DNA from 2 places in the Paenibacillus sp. 102 genome. Region 1 is predicted to be linked to the other one. Evidence: a T-box and tRNA genes for the amino acid it is inferred to sense, from the RefSeq annotation. Region 1 holds a T-box; the other holds one or more tRNA genes.
The links. The T-box of region 1 lies ahead of thrS (threonine--tRNA ligase). A T-box ahead of a tRNA ligase gene usually reads a tRNA of that ligase, here a tRNA-Thr.
Positions count from the first base shown of each region.

Region 2: it encodes a tRNA-Thr, which carries the amino acid that the T-box ahead of thrS (threonine--tRNA ligase) is inferred to sense. The anticodon was not compared.

Region 1 covers NZ_JBCGHT010000003.1:305,038-309,133, reverse strand. The annotation lists gene thrS (threonine--tRNA ligase) at 1-1,625, opposite strand, end outside; T-box leader at 1,670-1,896, opposite strand; T-box leader at 1,933-2,158, opposite strand; gene rluF (23S rRNA pseudouridine(2604) synthase RluF) at 2,295-3,002, opposite strand; gene AAIE21_RS10710 (DUF4937 domain-containing protein) at 3,285-3,905, opposite strand; gene AAIE21_RS10705 (nucleotidyltransferase family protein) at 4,038-4,096, opposite strand, start outside.
Region 2 covers NZ_JBCGHT010000006.1:225,820-229,915, forward strand. The annotation lists gene AAIE21_RS16400 (hypothetical protein) at 1-129, shown strand, start outside; gene AAIE21_RS16405 (DUF3965 domain-containing protein) at 220-1,371, opposite strand; gene AAIE21_RS16410 (CBS domain-containing protein) at 1,740-2,159, opposite strand; tRNA gene AAIE21_RS16415 (tRNA-Glu) at 2,335-2,406, opposite strand; tRNA gene AAIE21_RS16420 (tRNA-Asn) at 2,408-2,482, opposite strand; tRNA gene AAIE21_RS16425 (tRNA-Ile) at 2,486-2,562, opposite strand; tRNA gene AAIE21_RS16430 (tRNA-Trp) at 2,575-2,645, opposite strand; tRNA gene AAIE21_RS16435 (tRNA-Thr) at 2,649-2,724, opposite strand; tRNA gene AAIE21_RS16440 (tRNA-Phe) at 2,734-2,809, opposite strand; tRNA gene AAIE21_RS16445 (tRNA-Asp) at 2,819-2,894, opposite strand; tRNA gene AAIE21_RS16450 (tRNA-Met) at 2,898-2,974, opposite strand; tRNA gene AAIE21_RS16455 (tRNA-Ser) at 2,998-3,090, opposite strand; tRNA gene AAIE21_RS16460 (tRNA-Ser) at 3,184-3,276, opposite strand; tRNA gene AAIE21_RS16465 (tRNA-Ala) at 3,292-3,364, opposite strand; tRNA gene AAIE21_RS16470 (tRNA-Pro) at 3,379-3,452, opposite strand; tRNA gene AAIE21_RS16475 (tRNA-Arg) at 3,463-3,536, opposite strand; tRNA gene AAIE21_RS16480 (tRNA-Leu) at 3,540-3,628, opposite strand; tRNA gene AAIE21_RS16485 (tRNA-Gly) at 3,645-3,719, opposite strand; tRNA gene AAIE21_RS16490 (tRNA-Leu) at 3,750-3,830, opposite strand; tRNA gene AAIE21_RS16495 (tRNA-Lys) at 3,844-3,919, opposite strand; tRNA gene AAIE21_RS16500 (tRNA-Gln) at 3,924-3,998, opposite strand; tRNA gene AAIE21_RS16505 (tRNA-Tyr) at 4,011-4,094, opposite strand.

The DNA of each region.
Region 1 (4,096 bases):
ACTGGAGCTAACCATGTTGGGAATGCTCCTCCAAAATGTTCAATTAATATTCCTAAGAATCGATCAAAAGAACCTAAAACAGCTCGGTGAATCACAACTGGTCTTCTTTTCTCATTTCTCTCATCAATATAATTCAAGTCAAATTTCTCTGGCATTTGGAAATCAAGCTGAACTGTTCCACATTGATGACTTCTTTGTAAAGCATCTTTAATATGAAAATCGATTTTCGGTCCGTAAAATGCGCCATCCCCTTCATTTACTCTATAATTATAATTTAATGATTTTAGCACATTCTCGAGAGACGATTCAGCTTGATTCCATAGCTCATCATCACCCATTGAATCTTCAGGTCTTGTTGAAAGCTCAACTTCGTATTCAAAACCAAATGTTCTATAGACATAGTCAATTTGTTTTAACACTGACTTTATTTCACTTTCTATTTGTTCAGATGTTACAAATAAATGTGCATCATCCTGACAGAATGTACGTACTCTTAATAGTCCGTTTAGTGCGCCGCTAAATTCGTGGCGATGTACTTGACCAAATTCACACATTCTGATTGGTAAATCACGGTATGAACGTAGTTTATTTTTAAATATCAACATATGTCCTGGACAATTCATCGGTTTTAATGCGAAACTTTTATTGTCTACCTCTGAGAAATACATATTATCTTTATAATGATCCCAGTGCCCTGATTCTTCCCATAGCCCCTGATTCATCATTAAAGGAGTACGTACTTCTTGATAATCGTGTTTTTGTTGTATTTCTCTTAAAAAGGACTCTAATTCATTACGAATGATTTGTCCTTTCGGCAAATAAAAAGGCATTCCTGGTGCTTCTTCTGAAAACATAAATAATTCAAGTTCGTTTCCGAGTTTACGATGATTTCTCTTTGCTGCCTCTTCTACAAACTGCAAATAACTTTCTAATTCTTTTTGCGAAGAAAACGCAACACCATATATACGCTGAAGCACCTGATTATTACTATCTCCTCGCCAATATGCACCTGAAACATGAGTTAATTGAAATGCTTTCAAGTAGCCAGTTGACGGTAAATGTGGGCCACGACATAAATCAACAAATTCCCCTTGTTTATAAATTGTTACAATCTCATTTTCAGGGATTGCTTCTAAAAGCTCTAACTTTAAGTGATCATTTACATCTTGAAACAGTTTTTCCGCTTCATCCCTAGTGATTTCAACTCGTTCTATTTCCAAGTTTTCGTTAATAATATTTTGCATTTCATTTTCAATTTTAGGTAGGTCCTCTACAGCGATGCTGCTTGGAAGATCCATATCATAATAAAATCCATTTTCAATAACAGGTCCTACGCCAAGTTTTACATCGCCATATATTCTTTTTACAGCCTGTGCTAATACATGTGCAGAAGTATGTCTTGCAACTTCTATTCCTTCCTCTGAATCAATAGTTATAATTTGAATTTCTGCATCTTCTTCAATGTTTCGGCGTAAATCAAAAAGCTGACCATTCACCTTTCCTGCTACTGCTTTCTTTTTTAAACTACTACTAATTGATCCTGCAATTTCTTCTAAAGTAATTCCTTTTACAAATTCTTTTACACTGTCATCGGGAAATATAATTTCAATCATCTGTTCTCTCATTGTTCATCTCTCCATTTCATAATAAAAAGCACACTCATCCCTAAAATAGGGACGAGTGTGCTTTTACCCGTGGTTCCACCCAGATTCCCATCATACTAAACATACAATGGCTTCTTTTGCGGTAACGTCGCTTACACGGCACTAGATACTCTATTTTCCCCAGTGCAGCTCTAAGGTGGTAAGTTATTTTACTGCGTTAGGAAGTTCTCAGCTTTCCTTCCCTCTCTGTATAACCGTTTAAAATAACTCATGTCCTTTTCTTCGCTTATTATAAAATGAAATATAAAAAAGCATACTCATCCCTAATAATAGGGACGAATATGCTTATATTCGTGGTTCCACCCAGATTCCCATCATACTAAACATACAATGGCTTCTTTTGCGGTAACGTCGCTTACACGGCACTAGATACTTTATTTCCCTAGTACAGCTCTAAGGTGGTAAGTCATTTTACTGCGTTAGGAAGTTCTCAGCTTTCCTTCCTTCTCTGTATAACCGTTTAAAATAACTCGTGTCCTTTTCTTTGCTTTTAAAACAACATCCATTAATTGTTATTTAATATATCTTATTCCTTTTATTTTTGCAAGTGTCAAAAAATATTTTTTATCAATAAAATAAAAAAAGGAAACCAAAAACCACTTTCATGTTTTTGGATTTCCCCTCCCTTTTTTACCAATCTTGTGGTTCGTAGTTTAAGTCTGCAAATAATCTTTTTTTCTCTTTCTTTGTTAAATCTCTCCATTGCCCGACTGGTAAATTATTTAATTGGATATTCATAATTCTCGTACGCTTTAATGTGTAAACTTGATAACCTAAAGCTTCACACATACGACGAATTTGACGATTTAGCCCTTGTGTTAAAATAATTTGGAACTCATATTTTGATAACTGTGTTACTTCACAAGGAAGTGTTTTTGTACCTAAAATTTTCACACCTGCTGCCATTTGTTTTAAAAATTCAGGCGTAATCGGTTTATCTACTGAAACAATATATTCTTTTTCATGTTTATTTTCAGCACGTAAAATTTCATTAATAATATCGCCATCATTCGTTAACAAAATTAAACCGTCTGAATCTTTATCAAGACGTCCAACGTGATTAATTCGTAAAGGATGATTCACTAAATCGATAATGTTCCCTTTAACTGCTTTTTCACTTGTACATGTAATACCTACTGGTTTATTTAAAGCGATATACACATGGTCTCGAGCAATTCGAAGCTGCTCTCCATTTACTCGCACGTCATCACCTGGTTGTACTTGGTCACCTATTTTTGCAATCTTTCCGTTAATAATTACTCTTCTTTCATCAATTAACTTATCTGCTCCGCGTCTAGATGCTTTTCCAGATTCACTAATAAATTTATTTATACGCAAGTTAGGCACATCCTTTTCTTTAAAAATTTCAAGCTCACACTGCTTCTACCGTACAATACAAAAGGGTAAGCCTCCTATTATAACTTAAATATATTAACATGAAAGGGTATATGGCGTCTTCTATAATTTTCATGTTTCAAAGAAAAGAATTCGTCTTGTTGAACGACATACCAATAATACATTCACTGTACGTCTTCTACTTTCAAACTAACAATTCATACAACCATAACTACTAAAAGCATTTACCCTAGATATAACATCATTTATTCACTTTTTTCATACTTAATATACTGACCATTCTTTTAGACACGCAACTTGCTTTCCATTTATATTTTCAACATCCTCAGTTATATTAGCTAACTCATATAAATCAGGAAAAATTTCTTTCACATAACGCTGATGTGACATTTCATTTTCCCAAAAAGAAAGGACGACATAGCGATTGAAGTTTTTAAGAGATCTTCCCACAACGCCGCCTAACATTCCTTCTGATTTTTCCATTCCTTTATTCCAAACTGTTTCTTGTATATGTAAAAAGTTCTCTTCCCTGCCTCTTTTCACATCACAAACTGCTGCTCTGACAAATGGAGTTTTTGCAAGTACATTCGTAAATGAAGTAGCTTTTATATCAAATAGCGTTTGAAATAACTCTATTTCACAAGATACATACGTATCCTTTTGATTGCTATTATGAAAAATTGGATCATGCATTTCATTCATAAATTTTTGATATGTATTCATGTTTTCCCATACAGTAAATACACAGGCCTCATCTTCATTCCAGCCTCCAAGTTGTCCATGAAATCCCTCTAGATTTTGTAAACCTCTCCATTTCTCTTGTGCCTCTGAAAACAAACCCTTTTTCTCTTTTTCTACCTGACAAAATATCATTTTTAATAACATATAGATCCCCCTAATTCTACATTCCGTATTCCATTTGCAATGATTGCTATTTCTTCACCTACTATTTAAAAAACCAAGCATTTTGTTTACATAACAAAATTACAATCTATTCAATTGATTGTTTTTTAAATACTAATTCGCTTCTTTTATCATCCAATCTCCCAATAACTCTAAAAAAGACAAAATTTCTG
Region 2 (4,096 bases), on a different contig from region 1:
ATAACAAATATTATTTATAGTGGTTTTCATATGGCTGCTATATTCCCTGTATTTTTTATAGGGGTACTAATCATCATATCCCAATATATTTACATTCCTGAACACCGTAAGAACCAACAAGAAGCTTAGAACAACCTTCTACATTTACGACGAAAAAAGGGGTCTCACTTCAAGTGAGCCCCCTTTTTTCACCTATACATTATATTGAAAAATTTCTTTTTATCCACACGCATATCGTTCATAAATAAAACTTAAATTATACTTCTTCTCTAAGCCCATTCGTTGTTCATCATCACACCAGTAAAATAAAATATCATGAATCGTTGCATAACGTTTATTCTTTAGAAATTGCTTAATAAATGACGGTAAACAATCGTGTAATTGTATAAATATATAATTCCGCAGAATTTCTTCTTTATGTTCAATTCCTTTACAAACATACATCAACTCTTCACAATAATATGCATGTTGCGGAACTTGAATCATTTCAAAAAATGGTACATATGATAATAGTTTCCCAATGAAGTGCTCGTATCGATTCATAAACTCAAATGACATATGCTCCATCATTTCCTTCATTACATAAAGATAATCATCCACATGAGTAGTTTTTAGCGGATTAAGGCGGTCAGAAATTTGAGCAATTACAGCCCTTTGACATGCAATAACAGAGCGACTAGGTCCATAATATGTTAAGAAATCCGTACACTTACGATATTTTTTTAATAGGTCATATATGTATAAGTCATAAACGTATGTATTACAGTATATTGCTAAATTCATCATCTCTTGATCCAATTCTTCTTTGGACAATCGTTTTGCCTGTTTGCAAATATAAAAAAATGTAAGTTCCATTACTTCCTTATGAGATAATAGCTTTTCACATTTTTCAATACATTCTTCATTAAATTTAATTCTTTCCCATATCATTATATCTCTATTTCCCAATTCTCCGATGCGATATTTTACAATTAAGTAGTTCCAAGCCACAACTTGGGTTAAAACATCCCATGTTTCATATTCCATAGATGTATGTACAAATTCATCTAATTTATGGTTCACCATAAATGTATAAGCTTCCTTATACCAACCAATGTCCTGGCATAAACGAACAATACGAACTAAAGTTGGTATTTCATCTTTATGAAACTGTGGCAAATCCTTCACTTTATTCATTCCATATAAAATAAACGGAGCCAAGTTTTCTTGTTTATAAAATTCTTTTTCTTTCCAGGCTAAAATTGTCCGTTCTTTTCCTTCGCCTTTCGGATGATTTGGTACAAGTAAAGAAAGTAAGTCCGTAAAATCATTTGGTTCCACATAGGCCTCTGTAACCAAATTCCAATTTGGATTACTCTGTACATCCCTCATATCATTTCCCCTCCGTTTCTATATATATATGAAATTTTTAATAACTTAGCAGATAATCACAATATTAATAATATTAATAATATTAATATATTCAAAATCCCTTATGAAACTTATATTTATTATTATATCATTTTTTAACATAACAAAAATTAGTAATGGAAATTGTTAACCAAAATTTCAAATGAACTTAACATATGTCATTCTTCAGATATACTTAGATAAACCTCTTTCCCTATGTATATTGGGATACGTTTTAATAACAATATAGTCTTATTTATAAGTATTAATAAAACGTATCCGCTCTTACCTATTCTCTTACATCTAAATACACTGTATTTTCTAGGCGAAAAATAATTCACACCTACATTTCATTCTGTATGCTCAGAAATTTCACTTAAAGCAAATCCTGCTTGATCATCAGCTTTCTCTGTTATTGCTAAATCACCTAGCGCTAACATCCCAACAAGCTGGCCATTCTCAACTACAGGTAGTCTTCTGATTTGGTGCTGTGCCATTAACTCTGTAGCCTTTTCAATAGAGTCATTAGGAGAAACCGAAACAATTCCTGTAGTCATGACATTTGTAATTTTATTAGACCCAGGATGTTTCTCAGCAATTCCACGAACAACTAGATCACGATCAGTGACAAGACCAACCACTTGATTGTTCTCGACAACTGGAATCATTCCAATGTCCTCTTCTTTCATTTTCACAGCAGCTTCGTATACATTATCTAGCGGTGTACATTGTACAATATCGGTATTCATAAATTCTCTAACTGTTGTCATGTAGCTCTATGCCCTCCTTTTTATACATACTATAGTTTCTCCAAATTCCCTTTATTTATTTCATAATAAATAGAGGAATTTTAGATTAACGATATTGCATATTAGAAAAAACAGAGCTCTCACATTATCTTTTTCACAAGAAAAAAAGAGCCAGCTAATTGCTGACTCTTTTTTATGACCCGTACGGGATTCGAACCCGTGTTACCGCCGTGAAAGGGCGGTGTCTTAACCACTTGACCAACGGGCCATGGCTCCGCAGGTAGGACTCGAACCTACGACCGATCGGTTAACAGCCGATAGCTCTACCACTGAGCTACTGCGGAATATGGTGGGCCTAAATGGACTCGAACCATCGACCTCACGCTTATCAGGCGTGCGCTCTAACCAGCTGAGCTATAGGCCCATAATCTCTTTACAGGGGCAGTAGGAATTGAACCCACACCGGAGGTTTTGGAGACCTCTGTTCTACCTTTAAACTATGCCCCTAAGTGGTGCCGGCTAGAGGACTTGAACCCCCAACCTACTGATTACAAGTCAGTTGCTCTACCAATTGAGCTAAGCCGGCATAAAAAAATGGTGGCTCGGGACGGAATCGAACCGCCGACACGAGGATTTTCAGTCCTCTGCTCTACCGACTGAGCTACCGAGCCAAACATAAATGGCGGTCCCGACCGGGGTCGAACCGGCGATCTCCTGCGTGACAGGCAGGCATGTTAACCACTACACCACGGGACCATTTGGTTGCGGGGACAGGATTTGAACCTGCGACCTTCGGGTTATGAGCCCGACGAGCTACCAGACTGCTCCACCCCGCGATGATATAATATTATTTTAAAAATGGAGGAGGTAGAGGGATTCGAACCCCCGCGCGACTCTCGCCGCCTGTCGGTTTTCAAGACCGATCCCTTCAGCCGAACTTGGGTATACCTCCATGAAGTAAATATTAATTATGTCTTTTAGTTATCTTTATACATCTAATAGTTTTTATTAACTATCTAATTATTCCATTTTAATTATTATAAAATGGAGGAGGTAGAGGGATTCGAACCCCCGCGCGACTCTCGCCGCCTGTCGGTTTTCAAGACCGATCCCTTCAGCCGAACTTGGGTATACCTCCAATAAATAACTAAAGTGGAGCCTAGCGGGATCGAACCGCTGACCTCCTGCGTGCAAGGCAGGCGCTCTCCCAGCTGAGCTAAGGCCCCATGTTTTAAAACTATCGGGAAGACAGGATTTGAACCTGCGACCCCCTGGTCCCAAACCAGGTGCTCTACCAAGCTGAGCCACTTCCCGTCAATAAAAGCGCGCCCGAGAGGAGTCGAACCCCTAACCTCTTGATCCGTAGTCAAACGCTCTATCCAATTGAGCTACGGGCGCATATGGTGCCGAGGGCGGGGGTCGAACCCGCACGGTGGTCACCCACCGCAGGATTTTAAGTCCTGTGCGTCTGCCTGTTCCGCCACCCCGGCATGTCATATTGAAAATTGGAGCGGAAGACGGGATTCGAACCCGCGACCCCAACCTTGGCAAGGTTGTATTCTACCACTGAACTACTTCCGCAAGACATGTTATGAGATATTTTATTAAAAGTGCGGGTGAAGGGAGTCGAACCCCCACGCCAAAGGCGCCAGATCCTAAGTCTGGTGCGTCTGCCAATTCCGCCACACCCGCATATTTTTAAAAATGGTGAGCCATGAAGGACTCGAACCTTCGACCCTCTGATTAAAAGTCAGATGCTCTACCAACTGAGCTAATGGCTCTTAATGGCTGGGCTAGCTGGATTCGAACCAGCGCATGACGGAGTCAAAGTCCGTTGCCTTACCGCTTGGCTATAGCCCATTAATTAAGAAATGGTGGAGGGGGGCAGATTCGAACTGCCGAACCCGAAGGAGCGGATTTACAGTCCGCCGCGTTTAGCCACTTCGCTACCCCTCCGA